Regions from separate parts of the Clostridium sp. BJN0013 genome, predicted to be linked through region 1. Evidence: riboswitches for the same ligand, from Rfam matches in the RefSeq annotation. Region 1 holds a riboswitch; each other region holds the start of a gene.

The links. A riboswitch is a leader RNA that binds a small molecule or an ion and turns the genes downstream of it on or off. The one in region 1 is predicted to bind thiamine pyrophosphate.
Region 2: linked by a shared signal. The riboswitch ahead of thiC (phosphomethylpyrimidine synthase ThiC) and the one ahead of thiT (energy-coupled thiamine transporter ThiT) in region 1 are both predicted to bind thiamine pyrophosphate.
Region 3: linked by a shared signal. The riboswitch ahead of thiD (bifunctional hydroxymethylpyrimidine kinase/phosphomethylpyrimidine kinase) and the one ahead of thiT (energy-coupled thiamine transporter ThiT) in region 1 are both predicted to bind thiamine pyrophosphate.

The regions. Positions count from the first base shown of each region.
Region 1 is NZ_CP162495.1:1,604,944-1,608,227, reverse strand. It holds gene AB3K27_RS08145 (Ger(x)C family spore germination protein) at 1-809, opposite strand, end outside; gene AB3K27_RS08140 (lactate utilization protein) at 945-1,586, opposite strand; TPP riboswitch at 1,690-1,789, shown strand; gene thiT (energy-coupled thiamine transporter ThiT) at 1,852-2,484, shown strand; gene AB3K27_RS08130 (amino acid permease) at 2,594-3,284, opposite strand, start outside.
Region 2 is NZ_CP162495.1:1,797,138-1,800,421, reverse strand. It holds gene gcvT (glycine cleavage system aminomethyltransferase GcvT) at 1-207, opposite strand, end outside; glycine riboswitch at 334-422, opposite strand; gene thiC (phosphomethylpyrimidine synthase ThiC) at 645-1,958, opposite strand; TPP riboswitch at 2,084-2,193, opposite strand; gene AB3K27_RS09360 (hypothetical protein) at 2,267-2,515, opposite strand; gene AB3K27_RS09355 (sugar phosphate nucleotidyltransferase) at 2,745-3,284, opposite strand, start outside.
Region 3 is NZ_CP162495.1:979,136-982,419, reverse strand. It holds gene thiM (hydroxyethylthiazole kinase) at 1-286, opposite strand, end outside; gene thiD (bifunctional hydroxymethylpyrimidine kinase/phosphomethylpyrimidine kinase) at 347-1,147, opposite strand; TPP riboswitch at 1,274-1,375, opposite strand; gene AB3K27_RS05240 (hypothetical protein) at 1,447-1,593, opposite strand; tRNA gene AB3K27_RS05235 (tRNA-Leu) at 1,677-1,763, shown strand; gene AB3K27_RS05230 (DEAD/DEAH box helicase family protein) at 1,953-3,284, opposite strand, start outside.

The DNA of each region.
Region 1 (3,284 bases):
ATTACAAATTTATACTTACCATTTTCTTTATAACATTTAACTTTTCTTTTTGAATATGCATAACAATTTATATAATGCTTTAAATCTTTTTGTAATGTCAATATACCTTTAACTCTACTTTCCTTTAAAATATTAATTATTCTTGTTTCATTCATATCTGCTTTTCCCACCATAACATCCCGTTTGAATATGGCAAGCCCTGTAGTTTCTATGCCATTATTCTTTAACTCTATATAGGGTAATAGTACATTTCTTCCCTCCGCATCCACTCTAACTATTAAATCCATAGCAGTATACTGCATAGAAAAAAAATTATATTCACGCAGATTCTTTATCATTCCCTCAATATATTCTGCAGCATTAGAGTACTCTTTAGTCTTATATTTGAATATGTCTTCAGCTTTCCCTTTACACACTGCACATAATGCCCTGTCATTTGTAGCTTGATTCTTTACCCATATATCTAAAAAATTTTTTATGCCAAACATTGCAGTTTCTTCACCAAATAAAAATACTCTATTAAGCCCCAAACTGGATTTTTTCCCTTCTTTTAATTGTCTATTTTGAATTGTCTGTCCCAGATTTCCATTGCTTCCAATAATGGTAGTACTCATCACTTGATTTACATTCTCAAAGGAATATACCAAAAGTGGTATGCTATAAAATACATTGTCAGAATTTCTTTCTATATCCGCTCCTACCCCTACTGGTATTTCCATATTTTCCACCAGCATTCCACTTGTACCTAAAAAACATATAATAAATATTACTACTACAATAATATGCAAAAAAATCTTGAATTTATTCATAACTATCACCTTTTAATATCGTATTTATATTTATAATTCCCTAAAGTTATTGAAATATTTATTTACTTTCCTAGATAAAAATACCGTAAAATTCAAATATATGAATAATACGGTATTTCTATATGATTGATAAATTTAATATCCTAAATTTTCATCAATTATAAATACATAAATCCTGGAATCATCAAGTTGATTTCTTATTAAGGTATACTCGTTACATATTCTGCTTTTACTATTGCACTCCATACAGCGTCCGGTGCTAACACAGGGTGTATTACAATTAAGCCTTCTGGCATTAGCAGGGGCAGATACACTTTTATTTCTCTCTATAGCTTCTTCTAAATTTCTTACAATTTTATTTACACCACAGACTACAATAACTTTATCAGGACCAAAAAGCATAGCTGCAACTCTATTACCTGTACCATCTACATTAAACAGTTCTCCTTCTTCAGTTAAGGCATTAACGCTGGTAAAAAATGCGTCTGCAAAAAAAGTTTCTCTGTGTATCCGCTTTTTTTGCTCCGGAGTCACTCCTTCTGCCGCCCTATCTAAAAACTTATATCTTCCACTTCTCAAATATTCCAAAACACCTGACTGCTGCAATGTAACAGACCCTCCGCAACTTACCACAGAATCTTTTTTGACTAGCTGTTCTATTTTACTGAAAAATTCTTGCCTATCCTTCACATAAAATCCATTCATGTTATTCCTTTTTAAGGCTTTAATAGTCCTCTCTATTTTTTTATCATTTACCCAGGAAATATTTGTATCCATGATAGCCACCTCCAAAATTCATTTTAAATTATAATCTCTACATCAACCTACATAATTGAAATATTATACATTATATACTATAATGATTATATAATAATTAAATACTTAATGCTAGGGGTGCCTTGTAGGCTGAGAAACACCAGTTGTTAACCCTTCTACCTGATCTGGATAACACCAGCGTAGGGAAGCGGATTTTTAAAAAAACAAGTCGTATTCCTATGGAATGCGACTTTTTTAGCACCTTAGCTGAGTAAGGAGGTTTTTTATGTCTTTAATAAAAAATATTACAGAGATCTCATCTCACCCAACTTCTATTTTTGCATTAATTGCTGTTATTATTTTTATCCTATTCTGGGCGAAAGTTAAAAATGTTAAATTCACTACACAGCTTATAACTCATATAGGTATAGCACTGGCACTGGCCACCATACTTAAAATATTTAGAATATATCATCTGCCTCAAGGTGGAAGTATAACCTTAGGAAGTATGGTACCTATACTTCTCATGGCTTTACTTTATGGCCCGGAAGTTGGTTTCATTACTGGATTTTTATATGGAATTATAACCTTAATATTAGATCCATACATACTTCATCCTGTACAAGTTATATTTGATTATCCTCTACCATTTATGGCTTTAGGTATAGCTGGATATTTTAGAAACAGAAAAATTATAGGTACATTGCTGGCACTTTTAGGAAGATTTATATGTCATTTTATATCTGGAGTAATCTTCTTTGGAAGCTTTGCCCCAAAAGGAATGTCCCCCGCAATTTATTCTCTTACCTTAAATGGTATATTTATGGCTATTGAAGGTGTAATATGTATTTCAATAATAATATTACTTCCTGTAAAACATTTAGAAACAATTATAAATAAAAAAATAATATCTAATTGAACTGGCAAGGCTAATAGCCGTGATGCTACTAGCCTTGAAATTAAATTTTGAATTTCTGGACTTTATAGTTTCTGCATTATCACTAGAGCTTTGAGCAAGATGAAATACTTCACTTATCATATTTTTTCCCCTTCCTTTTCGGGAAAACTTTTTTCCTCTCAACTAATTCTTTAGAAAACTCCATAAAAAAATTAGCTTTACGTTCTTTTGCATCAAATCTACTATCTAATCTGACATATTTTTTAATTCTTACATAATACTTCACACCTATGTATACTACTGAATAAAAGACAATAATTACTATACCTGCTATGAGACCTGATGCCTGGCCTGGGATAAAAGGCATGCTTAAAATAATAGCAATAAGACTTATGGCAGTAATCCATGAAATGTAGCTATGTTGCTTCTCTTCTATAATGTACATATGCTTTTTACGCAATCGAATTTGTGAAGCTACAATCATTATATATGTAAAAAGTAATGAAAATCCTCCACAGCTTACTAAAAACAAATACACTCTGGGAAATAAAAGTCCCATCATTAGCCCCAAGAACATAGCTGCACCAGAAAACATCATACCTCTGTAGGGAATATTTGTGTTATCCTTTAACCACCCGGGAGCGTAAACTTCATCTGCAAGAGAACGGATCATTCTTCCTATCCCAAACATAGCTGCCAGCATTGTAGAAAGTATTGCTATAACCATTACTATATTTATCACATTTCCAGCCCAGTTCATTCCCCATCTATTAAGTGCTGCTACCATAGGACTTACATTTTCACCAAGAGCCTCTGTAGGG
Region 2 (3,284 bases), 190 kb from region 1:
ATAATTAAGATTTTTTAATGCATCTTCACCTCTGCAAGTAACTTCTCCCATATGGGATACATCAAATACGCCACAGGCCTTTCGTACTGCCATGTGCTCTCTTATTACTCCCTCTTCATATTGAACCGGAAGCAGATAGCCTGCAAAAGGAACCATTTTTCCTTTATACTTTAGATGTTTTTCATAAAGTGGTGTCTTTTTTTCCATTGCTCCATCCCCTTTTCAATAAAAAAAGCACATAAATAAACAACCTATTTATTTATGCGCTCTGTCTTTATACCTGAAAGATTTTAGCTTCTTCGGTGTATTGCTTATTGCTACTTTCCAGAGTTTCGTCAAAATCCAGTCCTTTTACCTGAGAGTTTACTGCAGCTTCCCCTTCGGTGCTGCCATATTCCGGCAGTCTCTCCTAAATCCATCATCCGAGTATTATATTTTTATTAATAAAATATTAGCATAGCCCCTTTATAGTGTCAATAAAATACTAAAATTCCATATCAATTTCTTAAATTTTATTCCTTATTATTTACAATAAAAAAATTAATATATAAAATTATTATGAAATTCATATAATTTTTAACCTTTTGCAATATCTATACATAATATATATTTTTTACAATTATACTGTATATTTCAAAATACCTTTAATCTTCTTCTCTTAAAATATTTATATTTTTCCCCTCCATTACTTTGTTCATATTTCTTACAGCACACATTTTTCCACACATAGTACAAGTATCTTCATGTTCCGGGGTAGATTCTTTTCTGTATCTTATTGCCTTTTCCGGATCAATTGCCAATTTAAACATCTTATCCCAGTCAAGCTCCCGTCTTGCCTTGCTCATTTTATAGTCCCAATCTTTTGCACCTTTTATATTATTGCTTATATCTGCAGCATGTGCTGCTATTTTAGAAGCTATAATTCCTTCTTTCATATCCTCAACACTTGGAAGCCTTAAATGCTCTGCTGGAGTAACATAACACAGAAAATCTGCACCGTTTGCAGCTGCTATCGCTCCACCAATAGCACTTGTTATATGATCATATCCCGGTGCAATATCTGTAACTAAAGGTCCAAGTACATAAAAAGGCGCACCATGACACAATTTTTTTTCCAGCTGCATATTAGAAGCTATTTCATTTAAAGGCATATGTCCTGGTCCTTCGACTATAACTTGCACATTCTTTTCCCATGCTCTTTTGGTAAGCTCTCCAAGAGTTATAAGTTCCTTTATCTGACTGGCATCTGTAGAATCATTGATGCTTCCTGGACGACAGGCATCTCCGAGACTTATGGTAACATCGTATTTTGCAAATATATCTAAAACTTTATCGTAGTATTCATAAAATGGATTTTCTTTATTGTTTAGTTCCATCCATGCATATAAAAGAGATCCCCCTCTTGAAACTATATTAGTAAGTCTTTTATTTCTCTTAAATACTTTTACAGTTTCCCTGTTGATTCCTGCATGTATAGTCATAAAATCCACTCCATCCTGGGCGTGTTTTTCTACTACAGCTAAAAATTCTTCCGATGATATATCACTTAATTCCTTATCATAAAACCCTACAGCATCATATATAGGTACAGTACCTATCATAGCCGAACATATCTCTACAATTTTCTTTCTAAATTTTTCAGTTTTCCCATAAGAACTTAAATCCATTATAGCTTCTGCTTTCATATCAACTGCCGTTTTAACCTTTTCAAGTTCCATATCCATATTGGCACAATCTTTTGATATGCCTAGGTTAACATTTATTTTAGTTTTTAATCCCTGACCAACACCCTGGGCATCTAAAGATTTGTGATTCCTATTTGCAGGTATTACTATTTTACCTTCAGATACAAGCTTCCTTAAAATTTCTACATCCATATCTTCTTTTTGAGATACCACTTTCATTTCCTTTGTTATAATTCCCTTTTTAGCAGCATCCATTTGAGTAGTAAAATTCATACTTCATCCTCCTTTTATTGTTAATTCTTTATACACCGATGAGTCATGTCATTTGTATAATGAATTTAATAAAAGCCTATAAAAACAAAAAGCATAAATCCGTAGACTTATGCTTTAATTACCAATATATTTACACAAACAACTTCCTACGCTGGCATTACCCAGATCAGGTTTAGGGTCAAAGAATTAACTTTCTTAATCTCAGCCGGAAACACCAGCCCCCCTCTATATATTATTTAACTTTTTTATATACTATCACAAAAGCTATCTTCAATCAAGTAAAATTGAAAATAGGTTGGACAATAATTTCAAACAGGCTTACAACTTTCCCTATAAGTTAAATTTATGTTAATACCTAATATTCTGGCATATATTAAAAAATGTATTATATCTTTATCTATACCTTCTTCTATATTTTTTAATTCCTCTTCTTTGAATCCAGAAATACCGGATAAATCTTCAAAGGTTCTTTTATTTTCTTCTCTGCATCTTTTTAAAATTCCCCTTAACTTTAAATATATTTCTTCCACCTCTATGTATTTTCTATTTGCATTCATATTCTAAATCCCCCTTATATCAAGTTTTTCTTAGGTTCAGGTAGAGTTTACTCATAAATAATGCTTTTCTCCACCTGAACCTTAGAAGAACTTATCCAGGCGCATAGCAGTACTTATCCCCCACTTTGAAGAAGTCAGGGGTGTTAGCTAATTACCGTGTTCGGATAAACAATTAAGAGTTAAGAGTAAATTAAAAATCAACTTATATCTTAACTTTTAATTCATTATTTCAACATTGATTAGTTATAGTAGTAATTTTATTTAAAATATCATCTGTAAGTTTATTGAGTTTTTTATAATCACTGCACTCTGTATAAACCTTACATAAAGGTTCATCTGCATCTGGCATTACCAATGTCCATCCATCTTCAAAATTAAGTTTTACCCCTTCAATCAGATCTATGGATTTTGAAGTATTTTCTTCTATTAAATTTCTCATCAATCTCCCTTTCATATTCCAGGGACACTTTATTTCCTTTTTCATAGTATAATATTTGGGTATAACAGAGGTTATCTGAGAAAGAGTTCTGTTGCAGTTTGCCATAAAATTAATAATCATGGCACATACACTTACTGCATCTAATGTCATAAGATATGCATTTACCATATCCCTTTTACTTATACCTGTTGTATTTTTCAAGTAGGTTTCCAGTATAACTTTATGGGCAGTCTTAGTTCTTATAAATTTACATCCGCATATTTTTGCCAGCTTTTCCATGGTGGAAGAGGCTGTAACTGGAACTACTAAAGTTTTTATGTCATGGGTTTT
Region 3 (3,284 bases), 630 kb from region 1:
ATACTACCGGAATATTATGTATTTTTGCAGACATAGCTGCCAAAATTGCAGAAGATTCCTGTTCTCTAGTAAAAGTTCCTATATTTATATATAAAGCAGACGATATTTTAACAAAATCAAAAACTTCATCATAGGCTTCGCACATGGCAGGTGAAGCACCATAGGATAACAAAATATTAGCACAATCATTTATGGTTACATAGTTAGTAATGCAGTGCACAAGAGGCACATTTCTTCTAACTTCTTTCAATACCTCTGAAACTCTATTCAATCTTAAATCATTCATTTTTTTCCTCCTCTTATAAATCTAGCCAAAAATCAAGTATCAATCAATGCTATTTTAATCTTAAAAATCTATACCGGCTTTTCTATAAATTTCAATAAGATGCCCTACAGGACCAACTCCTCTACCTAAATTAAATGAATTTTCTATAGCTTTGGTTATATACTCTTTCGAGAGGAGCATACACTTATCAATGCTGTAACCTTTAGCAAGATAAGATGCTATGGCAGAAGACAAAGTACATCCTGTACCATGGGTATTTTGGGTATTTATTTTATGTCCCTGTAAATTTAATATGCCGCCATCATAAAGTAAAATGTCATCTGCATCATTACACCTGTGTCCTCCTTTTACAAGTACACTTTTTGCTCCTAATTTTTTTATTTTAAAAGCTGCCCTTTCCATATCTTCTCTACTTTCTATTTTTAATCCAGTAAGTACTTCTGCTTCTGGAATATTGGGAGTTATAACATCTGCAATTTTTACCATATCTTTTATAGCTTGCTTGGCTTCTGGTCTTAAAAGAAAATATCCGCTTTTCGATATCATTACAGGATCCAATACTATATTTTTAGCCTTATATTCTGCCAGAAGTTTTTGTATTACAAATATAGTATCGCTATTTGAGACCATGCCAATTTTTACCGCATCTACTTCTATATCATCAAATACAGCTCTTATTTGAGACTCTACTATTTCAGGACTTACATCCATAACAGCTTGTACTCCCATTGTATTTTGTGCTGTAACAGCAGTAATTACACTCATGCCATATACCCCAAGAGCACTCATAGTTTTTAAGTCTGCCTGTATACCAGCTCCTCCCGAACTGTCAGAGCCTGCAATTGTTAATACCTTTTTCATCAAAAACACCTCCATTTATAAATTACTCATCCCCCATTTTGAAGAAGCTGGGAGTATTATCTGATTCCACCCTTCGAATAAAAATAAAAAGTGTATGCAGAAAAACATACACTTAAAAAGCCTATAAGACTATATAATATTGTTTCCCTACGCCAGCTTTACCTGGATCAGGTTCAAAGGGTTAGAAATACTTCTTCTCAGCTTTTACAAGCACCCCCACAAAACTATTATATTTTACTTTTATTTTACTACAGTAATAAAAATTTGCAACCTAAATTTTATATACAAATTTTTCACACTCACCCTTCTATTAGTATTTTACTTTTATCTATTTCATCTGAAAACATTTCACACAAAACTCTTACTAATATTTTTACACATTTATATTCTAAACCTAAAACTACTATAAAAGATTTTCTGCTAAGTTTTGAAATTCTAGTTGACAAATACTTTAGCACCTGTTATTATTTTATATGTTAACTACAGGAATTAATAGACATTAAAAGTAAATCAAACTGGTTTATATCATGCCGAAGTGGTGGAATTGGCAGACGCAACGGACTCAAAATCCGTCGCTGGCAACAGCATGCGGGTTCAAGTCCCGCCTTCGGCACCAGGTCATATTGACGGAAAAAGACTCTTCAGATTACTCATCTAAAGAGCCTTTTTCATCTCTATATTCCCTAACTTATTTTTACTATAACTCATTCTCAAAAAATGTGATCAATATTACCATCAATCAGATTTTTTTTTAAACCTCCTAGTTTTTATTTATAAGTTAATTTATCCTTGAGATAAATATTTTTTATTCTATACTACCTAATAACTCATTTGCAATGTTTATGCTTTCTAACCTCATAATACTTTCCTCTGCACTTCCATAACTTAAAAGATTAATACTGCCGTACCATACAATTTTCTGATCAAATATTGCAAATTTCTGATATATATTTGTTTTAAAAATAATATCTATTCCAGACATCCTTATAAATTTATACATTTCCATTAAAGCACCTTTATCTTTTTCTTTAAAATCTGTTTCTGGACGAGTAACTACCTTGACCCTATTTCCATTTTTTATTGCAATCATCAAAAGTTTTAACATTTGCGACAGTCTTCTTTTGCTTATAAAAGGACTAACTATAATAATTTCATGTTTAGTTGAAAAAACATCATTACTAAATACAGTTAAAAAATTATTATTGTTATAAATCAAATTTATTGTTTCAAATGGTTTACTCTCACTTTTAGCGGAATATCCTATTGAAGCATATCCCTTTAACCTTTTTTCATACATTCTTTCTAATACACCAATATGTACATCAACATAATCATAAATTTGAACTTCATTTTTATTATCATATATTCTGTGAAGTCTACCAGCATATTGCTGCAGCGTTCCTTTCCATGCTATAGGCATTGCAAGAAATAGAGTATCTAGTCTCGGTTCATCAAAGCCTTCTCCTACAAATTTACCTGTAGCTACTATTACAAAGCTACTTTGTTTTGCTATACTTGAAAGTTTCTCTAATTCAGTTTTCTTTTCTTTAACTGACATTCTTCCAGTAAGTACAATAACATTAGGTAGTTTTTTTTCTAAAGCATTAGCAAGTATTTCGACATGTGCTGTTCTTTCAGTTAAAACTATGGGATTTCGGCCCTCTTTTACACAACTTATAACATCACTAATAATTAATTCATTTCTAATCTGACTAGTACTTATTTCAGAATATATTTCTGCTATTGTCCATTCCTTTTCATTTTGACAAACAGGTTTTCTAAAAGAAGTAAATCTCGGAATAACATAATGTTCAAAAGGTTGTTTTTCAGCCTGCTTTCGTGCATCGACCTTGTATCTAATAGGACCACACTGCATAAATATTATAGGATGATGACCATCCTTCCTTATTGGAGTTGCAGTTAATCCATAAACATATTTTGCCCATGTATTTTTTAGTATTTGTTCAAAGCTAAAGGCTGAAACGTGATGACATTCATCCACTAAAACCATTCCATAACTTTTTACTAATTCTTTGACTTCATTTTTTCTTACTAACGACTGCATTATAGCAATATCAATGATACCATTTAAGTTATTTTTGCCTGCCCCTATTTGTCCTATAATACTGAGATTCTT